Regions from separate parts of the Pseudoalteromonas sp. CH_XMU1449-3 genome, predicted to be linked through region 1. Evidence: predicted binding sites of a transcription regulator. Region 1 holds the regulator's gene; each other region holds the start of a gene.
What was found. Region 1 encodes sigma-54, which starts transcription at its own class of promoters, with help from an activator protein. Its sites were predicted from a motif close to GTTGGCACGNNNNTNGNNT; they were not measured.

Region 1 (4,869 bases):
ATGCTGGCCACCGGTGCAACCAATAGCAATGGTCAGGTAACTGCGGTTATTACGCTCTAAATGTGGCAACCAAGTTTGCACAAAGGTTTGTATTTGCCACGTGAACTTTTGCACTATGCTGTGGCTAGCTAGGTAATCTTTTACTGGTTGATCAAGGCCTGTTAGTGGCTTTAAATCAGGTTCCCAGTGTGGGTTAGGTAAAAAGCGTGCATCAAAAACGTAGTCAGCTTCTTTTGGAATACCATGCTTAAAGCCAAACGACATAAAAGTAATAATCAGCTTTTTATCTTTTTTACCTAAAATCTTTTCGCGAATTGATTCTGCTAACTGATGAACACTCAGATCAGTGGTATCAATCATAAAGTCAGCGCGAGTGATCAACACATCAAGCAGGATTTTTTCTTGTTTAATAGCCAGATCAAGCGGCAAAGAATCAATAGATAGTGGATGCAAGCGGCGTGTTTCTGAAAAGCGCTTGATCAGAGTTTGGTCATCACTGTCTAAATAGAATAGTGTTGGGTTTGCGAAACCTGGCAGGTACTCAAGAATATCATTAAATTCTTGCTGCTCTTTCGGTAAGTTACGCACGTCGATGCTGACCGCTATTTTATCGTAGTTATCAGACACACTTCGTACGAGCGATGGCAGTAAATTAACCGGAATATTATCAACGCAATAATAGCCTAAGTCTTCAAGTACACGTAAAGCGACCGATTTACCTGAGCCTGAGCGACCGCTGATAATTATTAATTCCATTTATGCCTCTGCTGATATGACCTGAAACAGTTGCTGATCGGTAGTAGCACTACGCAGCTGTTTACAAAATTCTTTATCTTTAAGTCTATCAGCAATTGTTGATAAGGTCTTTAGGTGAAGCTGACAGTCACCATCTGGTACGATGAGTGCCACAAAAATATCAACTGGACGATTATCAATTGCATCAAAATTAATAGGGGATTCACTCACTATCACAAATGCATGAGGCTCATCTGCGCCGCTCATTCGGCCATGTGGAATAGCAATACCTCGGCCAATGCCGGTGCTGCCTAGTTTTTCTCGGTTGAGTAAAGCATCTAGGATATCTTGTTGCGATAAATGAGGAAGCTGCTGGTGGGCCAGTTCGCTGATATATTCAAGAATTCTTTTTTTGCTATTAAAAAGGACCGCAGCTTTGCTGCAGTCCTGGTTAGTAAGTGAACTTAGTTTCATAATTTAATGTCGAGCTAATTTCTCTTTGTGTTTAATGACTTGGCGATCAAGTTTATCGATCAGTGAGTCAATGGCTGCGTACATATCTTGATGTTCTGTAGAAGCGAACAATTCGCCTCCGTTTACATGTAAAGTTGCTTCTGCTTTTTGGCTTAATTTTTCTACATCTAGAATGACATGAACATTATTAATATGGTCAAAATGCCTTTCTAGTTTTGCAAACTTGGTGTTTACATAGTCTCTTAATGAATCTGTGATTTCTACATGACGACCAGTTAAATTTAGTTGCATAAGCATTTTTCCTTCTATGTAAAACGTCTAAATCAGACTTTTACGCTGATTAGACGGAGGTATTGCTAGAGACTCACGATATTTTGCAATTGTACGTCTAGCTACTTTAATTCCTTGCTCAGCCAATATATCTGCAATTTTGCTATCACTCAATGGTTTAGCTGAGTTTTCTGCAGCGACTAACTTCTTGATTAAAGCGCGTATTGCTGTAGAAGAACACTCACCACCATTTTCGGTGCTGACATGGCTTGAGAAGAAATATTTCAACTCAAAAATACCCCGTGGGGTATGCATATATTTTTGCGTTGTTACCCGTGAAATCGTCGATTCATGCATTTCGACCATTTCAGCAACATCATTTAGCACCATCGGCTTCATTGCCTCAGGGCCATGCTCAAAGAAAGCTTGTTGTTGTTGAACGATACAGTTGGTCACTTTTAATAGCGTATCGTTACGGCTTTCTAAGCTCTTAATAAACCACTTTGCTTCTTGTAAGTGAGAGCGAATAAATTGGCTGTCGCTACTTGATTTAACAGAGCGAGACATAGCTGCATATTGGCTGTTCACTCTAATCTTTGGCATACAATCTGGGTTTAACTCGACTACCCAGCGGCCTTTTACTTTTTTTACTGATACATCAGGTATAACGTACTCAGATTCTTCGCGTACTATGCTATCCGCAGGCTTAGGATTTAAGCTGTGAATAAGCGTCATCACTTCTTTAAGCTCATTTTCTTTAAGCTTAGTCTTTTTCATCAAAGTTCGATAGTCGCGACTCGCTAATAATTCGATATGCTCAGATAAAACCATTTTAGTTTCAGCTAAATATGGCGTATCAGCATCGAATTGGCGTAACTGAATGCACAGACATTCTTGTAAACTGCGCGCGCCAATACCAACAGGATCAAATAACTGAATTCTTTTTAAGACCGCTTCGACTTCATCAAGTTCGATTTCTTCTTCATCGTTATTTTGATTAAAGCTTTCGACGATATCTTCACAGCTTACCGTTAAAATACCTGAGTCATCGATAGCTTCTACAATTGCCACAGCAATCGCTTCATCAGTAGGGCTAAATGGCGTGAGTTGCAATTGCCACATCAGGTATTCGTGAAGGGTTTCGGTTGATGCTCCCTGATAGATAGATTCATCTTCAGGCATTGGCCCTGACGATGTTGAAGGGGCGGCACTCATGTACTCATCCCAGGTAACATCCATTGCTAAGTCATCGCTGACGGTGTCTTTATTGAGAGCATCACTACTTTCTTGCTCGTACTCGCTAGGTGCTTCTTCGGCAGACGCGCTGACTTGCACATCGTCAGACTCCGCTTTTTGCTCATTCTTGCCGGTGCTTTCTTCGTTGTAATCCGCTTCTTCCACTTCAAGTAGGGGATTACTATCAAGCGCTTCTTGAATTTCTTGCTGGAGATCCAATGTACTGAGCTGCAACAAACGAATAGCTTGTTGCAGTTGTGGAGTCATTGTAAGTTGCTGGCCCATGCGCAGCTGTAATGATTGCCTCATGTATCCCTAACAATCCTTTTTAAGTTATCGATACCTGTATAAACACAGTTATCGATTTATTGTCATTGTTATAAGTCTAGCAGATGCTCTAGTCGCTGGCGTAATGGTTACAGCCTGAATTGCTCGCCTAGATATACATCGCGTACAGTTTGGTCTGCTAATACGTGCTCAGGTGTGCCTGATGCAATTAGCTCCCCATGAGAAACAATGTAGGCTTTTTCACAAACATCAAGGGTTTCTCGAACATTATGGTCAGTAATTAGTACACCGATACCACGATTTTTTAGGTGCTCAATAATTTTCTTTATATCTAACACTGAAATTGGATCAACACCAGCAAAAGGCTCATCTAAAAGGATAAATTTAGGATTAGCGGCTAATGCGCGAGCAATTTCTACACGGCGTCGCTCACCACCTGACAGCGCCATACCTTGGCTGTCACGAATGTGTTGAATACTAAACTCATCAAGTAAGCTATTGAGTGTTTCTTCGCGGGTGGTTTTATTTAGATCTTTACGAGTTTCTAAAATGGCCATCAAGTTTTGGTAAACCGTTAACTTTCGAAAAATTGACGATTCTTGTGGCAGATAGCCAATACCTAAACGCGCACGGCTATGCATTGGTAAAAGGGTGATATCGTTATCATCAATACTGATTTTACCTTTGTCGCTAGGTACTAAGCCTACAATCATATAGAAGGTCGTTGTTTTACCTGCGCCATTTGGACCAAGCAAGCCAACAATACTGCCAGCTTCAACTTCAAGACCGACATTTTTAACCACTTGGCGGCCTTTGTAGCTTTTAGCTAAAAGCTCTGCTTTTAATGTGCTCATGGTTGGCCTTTATTATCTTTTTTATTTTCAACAGGCACTAAAATAGTGTGTACACGATCTGTTGAGTTTTCGTCTTTTTCAGCACTGATCAGCTGCTGTGCCATATCATAGGTAATGCTTTTAGCTGTCACTTTTTGACCAGCTTGAGTAACTTCAGCTTCACCATTTAAGGTTAAGAAGCGTTTTGCAACATCATAACGTACTTCTTCTGCGCTAGCGCTCATTACGGTGCCATCAGTTTGCTTTTCTTCGAAGTAAGCAGGCTTACCTGTGGCAATAATTAACTCTACTGTACCTTCGGTGTCACCGCCGTGTGCTTCAAGGCGTTCAGCGGTAATACGACGATTACCATGCACGATCTCTACGTTACCTTCGAATATGCCAACGCCATCTTTTAGTTTACCTACTTGGCGATCTGAGCTAATGCTAATTTGAGCGCCTGTTTGCTCGGCAGCTGCGCCCGAAAAGGCAATCAATAAGCTTGGGATCAGGAGTAATTTCTTCAGTTTATTGGTCATAGTATATGGTTCGTGTATGGTTAGTTAACTCAACAATTTCGGTTTTTAAATCGGCTTTTAAGCCTTTACCGGTAATCTTTAAATTCGGTCCTGTTAGTGTCACAGGTTGCTTAGAAAACATGGTCATTTTATCAATGTCGACATTAATGTTTTCTGCTTTTATATCTTCGATCATGCCGTTATGGGTTAAGTTTTTAGCAACTACATCCCCTTCAAAAATCAGCTGATCGTTTTCGTACAATGTGGCTTCTTTGGCTTTTACTTGCCAAACCTGCTGGTCGCCATAAATAGTAAAAATAGGTTGCTCAAAAAAGGTAAACCCTAATTGTTGATACAACTCCATTTTAGCAGCAGCCACTTTATGACTAATTTTGCCTTGCTCGTCATACGCTGTTTGCTTTAACGCCACTGCGGTGTAATCAGGTGTTGCGATGATCTCGTCTTCACTAGTTATTGTGTCTGTTGATTGGTTAAAGTACGGGTACCATAACCAC
Region 2 (4,869 bases), on a different contig from region 1:
GAGTCACAATTTGTGCATGTTCAATTCGGTTACGCAGTAAAATCCCACCGGTTTTTTTAAACACATTTTCATAGGCACCTAGCACAACATGATTGGCTTTATCACCAATTGCATGGGTGTTCGCACTAAAGCCATGAGCAAAGCTTAAGTTGAATAGCTGTTCAAGCTTTTCTTGGGTTTCAAGCATTAAGCCGTGGTGATTTTTACGATCTGCGTATTCCTCAATAAGGGCTGCGCCTCGACTTCCTAAAGCACCATCCGCATACACTTTGACACTTCGAATCGACAGCATGTCATTCATGTCTTTATATTTGCCAGCTTTGAGCATGGTTTCTAGTTGAGGATCGGCAGCACTTAGCATGGCAACGATTCTGACAGGAAGGGACTTTTGCTCAGAGCGCTGCTTGTACACTTGCCACGTGTCGTAATCGATACCGGCATCATGGGTTGATGTAATACCCAAACTTAGTAGATGTTTACCTGCATTATCTAATGCTGTATTAATGCTGGCATGGCTTGCTTTTGGTACATGTTGGGTAACAAGCGTTTCGGCTTTATCAATGAATACCCCTGAAGGTAAGCCAGAATCTAACTTTAAAATTTCACCGCCGGCAGGAGAGGGAGTTTGTTTATCAATACCTGCAAGTTCCATGGCTTTTGAGTTAACCCACACAGCATGGCCATCAACGCGAGAAAGCACCACAGGTTTGTCTTTTACATATTTGTCTAAATCAGCTGCAGTTGGAAACTCACCGCCAGGCCACTGCTCTTGATTCCAACCGCGACCAATGATCCAACCTTGTTTATCTTTGGCAAACTCAGCCAGCATTTTGCCAACCTCATCTGCCGAGTTCGTATTTCTGACATCAAGTTGTGAAAGGTTATTACCTAAACCAATTACATGGCCATGAGCATCGACTAAGCCAGGTAACAACGTGGCTTGCTTGCCATCAATTGCGGTGGCGTCAGGGAAGCTATTTTTAATTGAGTCAGTACCTGTTTTTACGACTTTACCGTCTTTAAAAACCAGTGCAGAAAAGTGTTGGGTTTCGCCTTTGTAGGTAGGCGTGTAGCCATTTATATTATAAATAACAGTGGTGTTGGCAAAGCAGCTAAGTGAAGCTGTTGCTAGTAAGCTGATGATGAGTTTCATAATCTTCTAATAGTTTTTATTGATTTATGAAAACAGTATCAGAGTTGCAGTAAACTGCAACTCAGCAGCAAGTAAATAGTTAATTGTAACGCTTTATTTGCTTGCGTAGACCTTAAATTCACTAAGCGATAATTTATTATCTTTATCGCTGTCGTAGTTTTTGAAACGTGACCACAGAGCAGGGTCTCTCGCAGACTCTGAGCGAGTCAGGTAACCATCGTCATTACGATCAAGTTGTTTAAATTTTTCACCAATACTATCTGCAGCAAAACTTATTGTGCTAAATACACCACATAAAATTAGGCTGGCAAAGGTTAATTTTGACATTATTTTAACTCTTGTTTGTTAAATAGTGTTTAAATTCAAGGAGCGAGATTTGTTGATCTTTATCTGTATCCCACTGTGCTATGCGTTTTTGCAAGTGCGGTTGAGAAGACAGTTCCTGCACAGATAAAAAACCATTTTTATCTTTATCAAGGTGATCAAATCGTTGTTTTACATCCAATGCTAAGCTATTGAAGCTTATAGTAATTAAGGTGCATGAAGCAAGCCAGAAAATTCTCATAATTACTCTCCTTTATAAATAAAAGTGCTTGCCATAATTTAACTCCCAAAATTTAAATCCGTTTACACATTCCCTCTGGGATTATGGCAAGCACTTTAAGCCGTTAAGGTTTAAATTTTTCAAACTCTTGTTCAGACAGAACCTGATCGCCGTTTTCATCCAGATCGGCAAATTGCTTAAGTAGGTTATCGTGTTTGGTTGCTTCAGTTAATGAAATCTCGCCGTCGGCGTTTGTATCAAATTTAGCAAATCGAACATCCATTTGTGATGCTAAAACGGTGGCGCTGATAACTAAAAACATTAGCGAGAATGCAGCTAATAGTTGTTTCATTACAATCTCCTATTGAATAAACGACTGAAACTCAGAAAATGAAATTTGGCCATCTTGGTTACTATCAATTTGCGTAAAGTTGCCATGTAATAATGCATCTTCAGATGCTTCTGCTTCACTCAAAAAACCATTACTGTCTTTATCAAGCTCGTTAAACGTTGTTTGCAAATCTAGTGCATAACTACTTACCGAGATGAGACTTAAAAGCAGGGTGGCTACCTGGGCCGTTACTTTCATTTTGTGTCCTAAATAACTAATTTGCTTAATACTAATCAAAATTAGTGCCAAAATTAAAAGTTTTTAATTATCAATGATTTATTGTTTTTATGTGGTTTTTAATGCGAAATAGTTACAGGGTGTTGTGTCTTTTTTGCAACGATTTTCAGGTGTTAAAAGTTTATCCTTATTATTTCAATTAGTTAGCATGTTGCCAAATAGCAACTTTGTATCGGTTTTTGGGTAAAAATCAGTACTTTTTAAGGTCGGATTCAGCGAGTGTCTAAGTTTGTTCACTAATAATCAGCATCTGCAATTATGTTGAGAGTGAATATGCAAAATACAGTAGCGATAAAAATAAAACAGTTACTCAATTGGCGACCTAGTCTTATTGGCCAGTTCGTCTGTAGTATTTTGCTGTCTTTACTACCGTTATCTTTGGTGGTGATTTTATTTTTAAATGCGCTTAATAAGCAGCTAGCGGTGACTCAAGAAATCGTCGGTGACAATTACGAAATCACTAAAGCATTTAATAACCTCAAACAAGACTTAAATAGCTTAGAAAGGGCAACTCGACAAAATTGGGTGCTTAAAAGTGAATCCCTCGATAGCTTGATTGCCAATAAGTGGCAATCTTCACTGCAAAGTATTGATGAGCTTATATTTTTAAGCCCAACCGCTGATTATGTCTCACAGTGGCGGCAACTGGCTGAGGTATTACAATTTGCACAACAGCACTTGTTGATAGAGCAAAAGCAAGACGGTGAGTTATTTGCTCCTGCCAGCAAGCTTATCAGTGAGCAAACAAATTGGCTCAAAGAGCAAAATGAATTACGCATCACAAAAAATCAGCAGCAATTAAAAGCACTCCAAACTTCATTTATTAATTGGTTAGTTGCGTTAATTCCTCTCACGTTATTGGTTGGAGGCGGGTTTCTTTGGCGGATCAGCGGACGGCTCAGGGAGCTTACACATGTGATTGATAAACTAGGGCAAGGCCATTGGCAGCAAAAAATTCAAGTTCGCGGCTCGTCAGAGTTAGTTGAATTAGGTAATAAACTTGAGTGGGTTCAAGCGCAGTTGCATATGCTTGAGCAGCAAAAAGATACATTTTTACGCCATGTGACACATGAATTAAAAACCCCCCTTGCTTCGATGGTTGAAGGCACAGACTTACTTGCAGATGAAATTGTTGGCCCAATCAATAGCGAGCAACAAGCCGTTCTTGAGTTAATAACACAAAGTATGGTGCGGCTCAGAGCCATGATTGAAAGCCTACTGAGTTACAACGCTATTCGCACGAGTAAGCAAAGCCTAAGCGAGCTTAATTTTAACTTGATGATGAATAAAATTGAGCGTCATTTTGAGCACCGATTATCAGCGCGTGATTTATCCATTGTATGGGTGAACGAGTTACCAAATAAAGCCTTGTTTATTTCTATTGAGCTACTTGAAATGGTGCTTATTCAGCTTACCTCAAATGCGTTAAAGTTTTCGCCGGAACATGAGTCAGTGACAATAAAAGCAAGCTTAAAACAGGGACAGTTAATTTTGAGTGTCAGCGACTTAGGAGTAGGGATAGAGGATACTGAAAAAGCCGCTGTATTTGGGGCTTTTTACCAAGGTAAGAATGCAAAACAACATACTGAAATGGGCAGCGGGCTTGGTTTAACCATAGTTAAAGAAACCGTTGAACAATTAAACGGTAAGCTCTCTATTACAGATAATGAGCCACAAGGGTGTGTATTTACAGCCATTTTACCAATTCAATTAACCCAAGGAGTTAACTGATATGGGCTTAGCGAATAAAGCCAGTTTTATGCTTGTTATAGGCACACTTTTTATAACAGGGTGCACGATAACGCAAAAGCATGTTGAGCCAAAGCAAGTAGAGCCGACAGCAGATGTGAAATCTCAAGGACAACCTAATCCAAAACCTCGGCCGAAAAGTGAGCCGTTATACCCGCCTGCAAGTACAGTCATAGCTTGGCATGCTGCCAAGTGCGGTGGCTTTAAAGCAAGCTCTGATAAAGCAAATTATGTTGGCGAAAATGAGCTAAAGCGCCTGTTTGAGTCGATTTGCTTACTCGCTGCTTCAGAGCCAGAAAAAGCCCTTAGTCAGCTTGAAAAAAGTGACCATGCTTTTTATTGGCCAGATGATATTAAGCAGTATCTATGGTTACAAAAGCAATATTTACAACAGAATTTAGCGGCAAAACAAGCTAAGCAAGCGCTAAGTGATGAAATGGAAAAAACCTTATCGTCGCTTGCGACTATCGAACAACAACTTCTGCTACGTGAAGAAACCAAGGAGCAGTAACTATGAATGAAGTAACAAAACCACGGGTTTTATTAGTAGATGATGATGCGAGTTTATTAAAGTTACTAGCGATTAGAATTGAGTCTAAAGGCTATTTGATAAGCACAGTCGAAAGTGGCATTGAGGCATTACAAATACTAAAAAACCAAACCTATGATGCGGTAATCACTGACTTAAGAATGGATGAAATGGACGGCATGGCTCTACATCGCCAGTTACAAAGTCGTTATCCTTCAATGCCGGTGATTATGATGACAGCACATGGTTCGATACCTGATGCAGTA
Region 3 (4,869 bases), on a different contig from region 1:
GATGTATACGCATCATCAGTATTTAGTTCTGGTAAAACAAAAAATGGTGACGGTGTAAGAACGACAATGGTGGCACAGCAATTCCACCAAGGCTCGTTATCTTTCACAAATAACTCTCTTGACTTAGCGATCACTGGTGAAGGTTATTTCGCAATGGCGAATGACCTAGGCGCGCAAGACTTCACATATACTCGTGCAGGTGCGTTTAAACTAAACCAGGATAACTTCATTGTTGATGCAAGCGGTAACTACTTACAAGGTTTCCCTGTTGATGAAGCAACCGGTGATACCACTTCTGTTAGCTTAAGTACATCTTCGGCGTTACAAATTCCTGATGCATCAGGTTCACCACGTGCAACCACGAATGTTTATTCATCATTTAACCTTGATTCACGTGCCTCTGCGCCAACAGTGACACCGTTTGACCCTGAAGCAAGTGCTACATATAACAGTTCAACATCAACAACTGTGTATGATTCATTAGGTGAGCCACATATTTTACAGTTCTTTTTTGTGAAAACAGACTCAGCGACAACAGGTAATGAAAATGAATGGGAAGTGTATGCAACACTTGATGAAAAACCATTTGATGCAAGTGGTGTAGAGCAAACAACAACGCCTTATACACCACTAACTACATTCCAATTTGATTCAAGTGGTTTACCACTTAACACGGATGGTGTTGCAAATACTGATGCATCATTTAACCCATTAACTTTACCAAATGGCGCAGGCGCTGCGACAGGTTTATCTGACTTACTATCTAATGGTGCTAGTTTCCCTGATGATGTAACGATGAACTGGCGTGATGAAGCGGCAACAGCGAATAAAGTACCTACTCAATATGCTAGTAACTTTGAAGTAAAAGCACTTGAACAAGATGGTGCGACTGTAGGTCGTCTATCAGGTATCGATATCGGTTCTGACGGTAAAATTGTTGCTTCATACAGTAACGGTGACACTTCATTCTTAGGTCAAGTTGCGATGGTACGCTTTTCGAACTCACAGGGTTTACAGCAAGTGGGTGATACTTCTTGGAAGAAGAGTTTAACGTCAGGTGAGCCTATTGCTGGCGAACCAGGTTCAGGTACCTTGGGTTCAATTAACTCATCTGCGCTTGAACAATCAAACGTTAACCTAACTAACGAACTTGTTGATTTGATTAGTGCGCAGCGTAACTTCCAAGCAAATTCACGTGCGCTTGAGGTTAACTCAACACTACAGCAAAACATCCTACAGATCCGTTAATTTTAACGGCTCTAAGCTTAATCCGACACGAAGGCTGCTCCCTCTATTGGCAGCCTTTTTTCATTCTAATTATTCATTTTTCTCTTCTATTTTAGCGTCAATTTTACTTTGGCACTTTTATTGCATTTCTTAGTTATCGTATTTTTAGTGAGTCAATGTTATGGACAAAATGGTCTACATTGCCATGTCGGGTGCTAAGCAAAGTTTGCGAGGTCTTGAACTCAAGGCCAACAACCTTGCTAATGCTAACACCACTGGCTTTAAAGCTGATTTTGCACAAGCTCGCTCTATGCAAGCCTTCGGTGAAGGTCTGCCATCTAGGGTGTTTGCAATGCAAGAACGCCCTGGATCTAATATGGAATCGGGTGGTTTTGTTGAAACTGGCCGCGAGCTTGATATCGCGATGAGTGACCGTGGTTGGTTGAGTGTACAAGATGCATCAGGCAATGAGGCGTACACCAAAACTGGCACATTAAACATTACTCCAGATGGCGCGTTGATCACTAGCCATGGCCGTCAAGTAATTGGCGAAGGTGGTCCAATCATTTTGCCATTACCTATCGAGAAAGTTGAGTTTAGTGAAGACGGTGCTATTCAGGTTCGCCCACAAGGTGCGCCAGCTAACTTTTTGGAAGTGGTTGATCGCTTAAAAGTGATTGAGGCTGATAATACTCAGCTTGAAAAGGGAAATGACGGTTTATTTCGACCAAAAGAAGACATGTTGGTCAATGACCTTTGTGGTTTTTGTGATATTTCACCAAACGTAAAAGTACTGTCGGGTACGCTTGAAATGTCGAACGTAAACCCAGTGCATGAAATGGTCGACATGATCAGCAATCAACGCCAATTTGAATTACAAGTTAAATTAATGAAAACAGCCGAAGAGCTCGACGAGCGTCAAGATCAGCTGTTACGCATTGTTTAAGATGACTGAGAGGGTAGAGTTATGAATCCTGCATTATGGATCAGTAAAACCGGGCTTGACGCCCAGCAAACCGATATTTCGGTGATCTCAAATAATCTCGCGAATGCCAGCACGGTAGGCTATAAAAAAAGCCGCGCCGTATTTGAAGATTTACTATATCAAAACATCAATCAACCAGGTGGTCGTTCATCTCAAGACACTGAAATGCCATCGGGTTTAATGCTTGGTGCCGGTGCCAAAGTGGTTGCTAACCAAAAGAACTTTTCACAAGGTAACATGCTTACCACAGAAAATTCATTGGACTGGATGATTTCAGGCCCGGGTTTCTTTGAAGTGCAATTACCAGATGGCAACATTGCATACTCACGTAATGGTCAATTCACCACTGACGAAGATGGTCGCATTGTAACTTCTGGTGCGGGTTTTCCATTACAGCCAGAAATGAACGTACCAGACGATGCACAATCAATTACTGTTTCGCAAGACGGTGAAGTGTCGGTACGTATTTCAGGACAAGCAGAGAACGTGGTAATTGGTCAGCTAACAATTAGTGACTTTATTAATCCATCAGGTCTTGAGCCAATGGGGCAAAACTTGTACACCGAAACCGCTGTGAGTGGTGCACCTGTGCAAGGGAACCCAGGTATCGATGGTTTAGGTACTGTGGTTCAAGGTTCTCTAGAAACGTCTAATGTGAATGTAACAGAAGAACTCGTTAACTTGATCGAAACGCAACGAATTTATGAAATGAATTCAAAAGTGATTTCAGCGGTTGATGAAATGCTTAGTTACATCAATCAACAGCTTTAATGGGTAGGAGGCAGCATGCGTAATATTATCTTAGTCACATCGGCAGCATTAATGCTGGGTGGTTGTATGACAACGCAAAATCATCATGTGGTTCAGGATGACCCTTACTATGCGCCTATGTATCCGGAGCCAACAACAGAGCCAATGGTACCAACGGGTTCGTTGTTTGATAGTTATTCAGCAGATGACTTGTACTCAGATAAAAAGGCATTGCGCGCTGGTGATATCATCACGGTTAAATTGCAAGAATCAACGCAAGCCACCAAAGCCGCTAAAACCGAAACCGATAAAGAAACGGACGCTAGTTTAGACCCTGTTATTGGGCTTGGTGGCAATCCTGTGAATATTGGTGGTGATAGCATTCAGTTTGGTATTGGTTCTGGGGCATCGTTTAAAGGTGATTCAAAGTCTAACCAATCAAATAGCTTATTTGGTGATATTTCTGTCAATGTGATGCGTGTTTTACCTAATGGAAACTTGGTTATTCGTGGTGAAAAATGGCTTACTTTGAATACCGGTGAAGAATTTATTCGCCTTGAAGGCTTAGTTCGTCCTGAAGATGTGCAAGCAGATAACACGGTCACATCAAACCGTATTGCTAATGCGCGAATTCAATACTCAGGTAAAGGGCAAATTCAAGAAACGCAAAGTGCAGGTTGGCTGTCTCGTTTCTTTAGTAGTTCGCTTTTCCCATTTTAGAGGAATAAAGTCATGAATGGGTTTAAATACATAATCGCTCTTTGCTTAATTAGCCTGCAGTTTTCTGCACAGGCTGAGCGAGTCAAAGATGTATCTATGGTTGAGGGCGTGCGCGCAAACCAATTAGTGGGTTATGGTTTGGTTGTCGGTTTGCCAGGCACAGGTGAACAAAGCCGATTTACTCAACAAAGCTTTAAAGCCATGCTGAATGGTTTTGGTATTACTCTACCTGATAGCTTAAAACCTAAGATTAAAAATGTTGCAGCTGTGGCTGTACATGCAGAGTTACCGGCATTCAGAAAACCCGGTCAAACCATTGATATTACGGTTTCGTCTATCGGTAGTGCGGGTAGTTTACGTGGCGGTACTTTATTACAAACCTTCCTGAAAGGGGTTGATGGCAATACCTATGCGATTGCACAAGGCAGCTTAGTTGTAGGAGGTCTAGGTGCTGAAGGGGCAGACGGTAGCCGTGTAATTATTAACACACCCACAGTAGGCCGTATTCCAAACGGTGCCATTGTAGAGCGTGCTATTAAGAGCCCGTTTATGCAAGGTGACTACATTACCTTTAATTTAAATCGTCCTGATTTCACAACGGCTAAACGCTTAGAGCAAACGATTAATGATTTAGTGGGTCCTGACAGCGCTCAGGCAATCGATGCAGCTTCAGTACGAGTGTTAGCACCGCGTGATGCTTCTCAACGTGTTGCTTATTTGTCGACACTTGAAAACTTAGAGTTTAAGCCAGCAGACACAGCAGCAAAAATTATTGTGAACTCTCGCACAGGCACAATAGTGATTGGCAAAAACGTGAAGCTACAGCCTGCGGCGATTACACATGGTGGTTTAACGGTCACCATTGCTGAGCAGCAAAATGTGTCACAGCCAAATGCTTTAAGTGATGGTGAAACTACCGTTACCAATCAAAGTATTATTGATGTGAACGAAGATGATTCACGTGCTTTTGTATTTAATCCAGGTGTTAATCTTGATGATCTCGTGCGTGCAATCAATGAAGTTGGGGCCGCACCGGGTGATTTAATGGCAATCCTTGAAGCTTTAAAAGAAGCGGGGGCGATAAACGGGCAACTGGTTATCATTTAAATTAAAACGCGCTTTCGAGCGCGTTTTTTGTTTTAGTAATTCTTAAATCGTTCAGTGTATAAACATCAGCCAAAATCTTG

Region 2: WA256_RS00135 (EF-hand domain-containing protein) is a predicted target of sigma-54. The motif match lies at 2,320-2,338, and genes of this name have one in related genera.
Region 3: WA256_RS04050 (flagellar basal body rod protein FlgF) is a predicted target of sigma-54. The motif match lies at 1,356-1,374, and genes of this name have one in related genera.

Annotation. Positions count from the first base shown of each region.
Region 1 is NZ_JAYMDY010000025.1:13,416-18,284, reverse strand. It holds gene rapZ (RNase adapter RapZ) at 1-756, opposite strand, end outside; gene ptsN (PTS IIA-like nitrogen regulatory protein PtsN) at 757-1,209, opposite strand; gene hpf (ribosome hibernation promoting factor) at 1,213-1,500, opposite strand; gene WA256_RS19330 (RNA polymerase factor sigma-54) at 1,528-3,024, opposite strand; gene lptB (LPS export ABC transporter ATP-binding protein) at 3,132-3,857, opposite strand; gene lptA (lipopolysaccharide transport periplasmic protein LptA) at 3,854-4,375, opposite strand; gene lptC (LPS export ABC transporter periplasmic protein LptC) at 4,365-4,869, opposite strand, start outside.
Region 2 is NZ_JAYMDY010000001.1:25,278-30,146, forward strand. It holds gene WA256_RS00115 (amidohydrolase) at 1-1,153, opposite strand, end outside; gene WA256_RS00120 (EF-hand domain-containing protein) at 1,247-1,480, opposite strand; gene WA256_RS00125 (EF-hand domain-containing protein) at 1,485-1,718, opposite strand; gene WA256_RS00130 (hypothetical protein) at 1,822-2,049, opposite strand; gene WA256_RS00135 (EF-hand domain-containing protein) at 2,059-2,286, opposite strand; gene WA256_RS00140 (HAMP domain-containing sensor histidine kinase) at 2,599-4,056, shown strand; gene WA256_RS00145 (hypothetical protein) at 4,058-4,585, shown strand; gene WA256_RS00150 (sigma 54-interacting transcriptional regulator) at 4,588-4,869, shown strand, end outside.
Region 3 is NZ_JAYMDY010000002.1:327,579-332,447, reverse strand. It holds gene flgE (flagellar hook protein FlgE) at 1-1,248, shown strand, start outside; gene WA256_RS04050 (flagellar basal body rod protein FlgF) at 1,409-2,173, shown strand; gene flgG (flagellar basal-body rod protein FlgG) at 2,195-2,983, shown strand; gene flgH (flagellar basal body L-ring protein FlgH) at 2,999-3,682, shown strand; gene WA256_RS04035 (flagellar basal body P-ring protein FlgI) at 3,695-4,789, shown strand.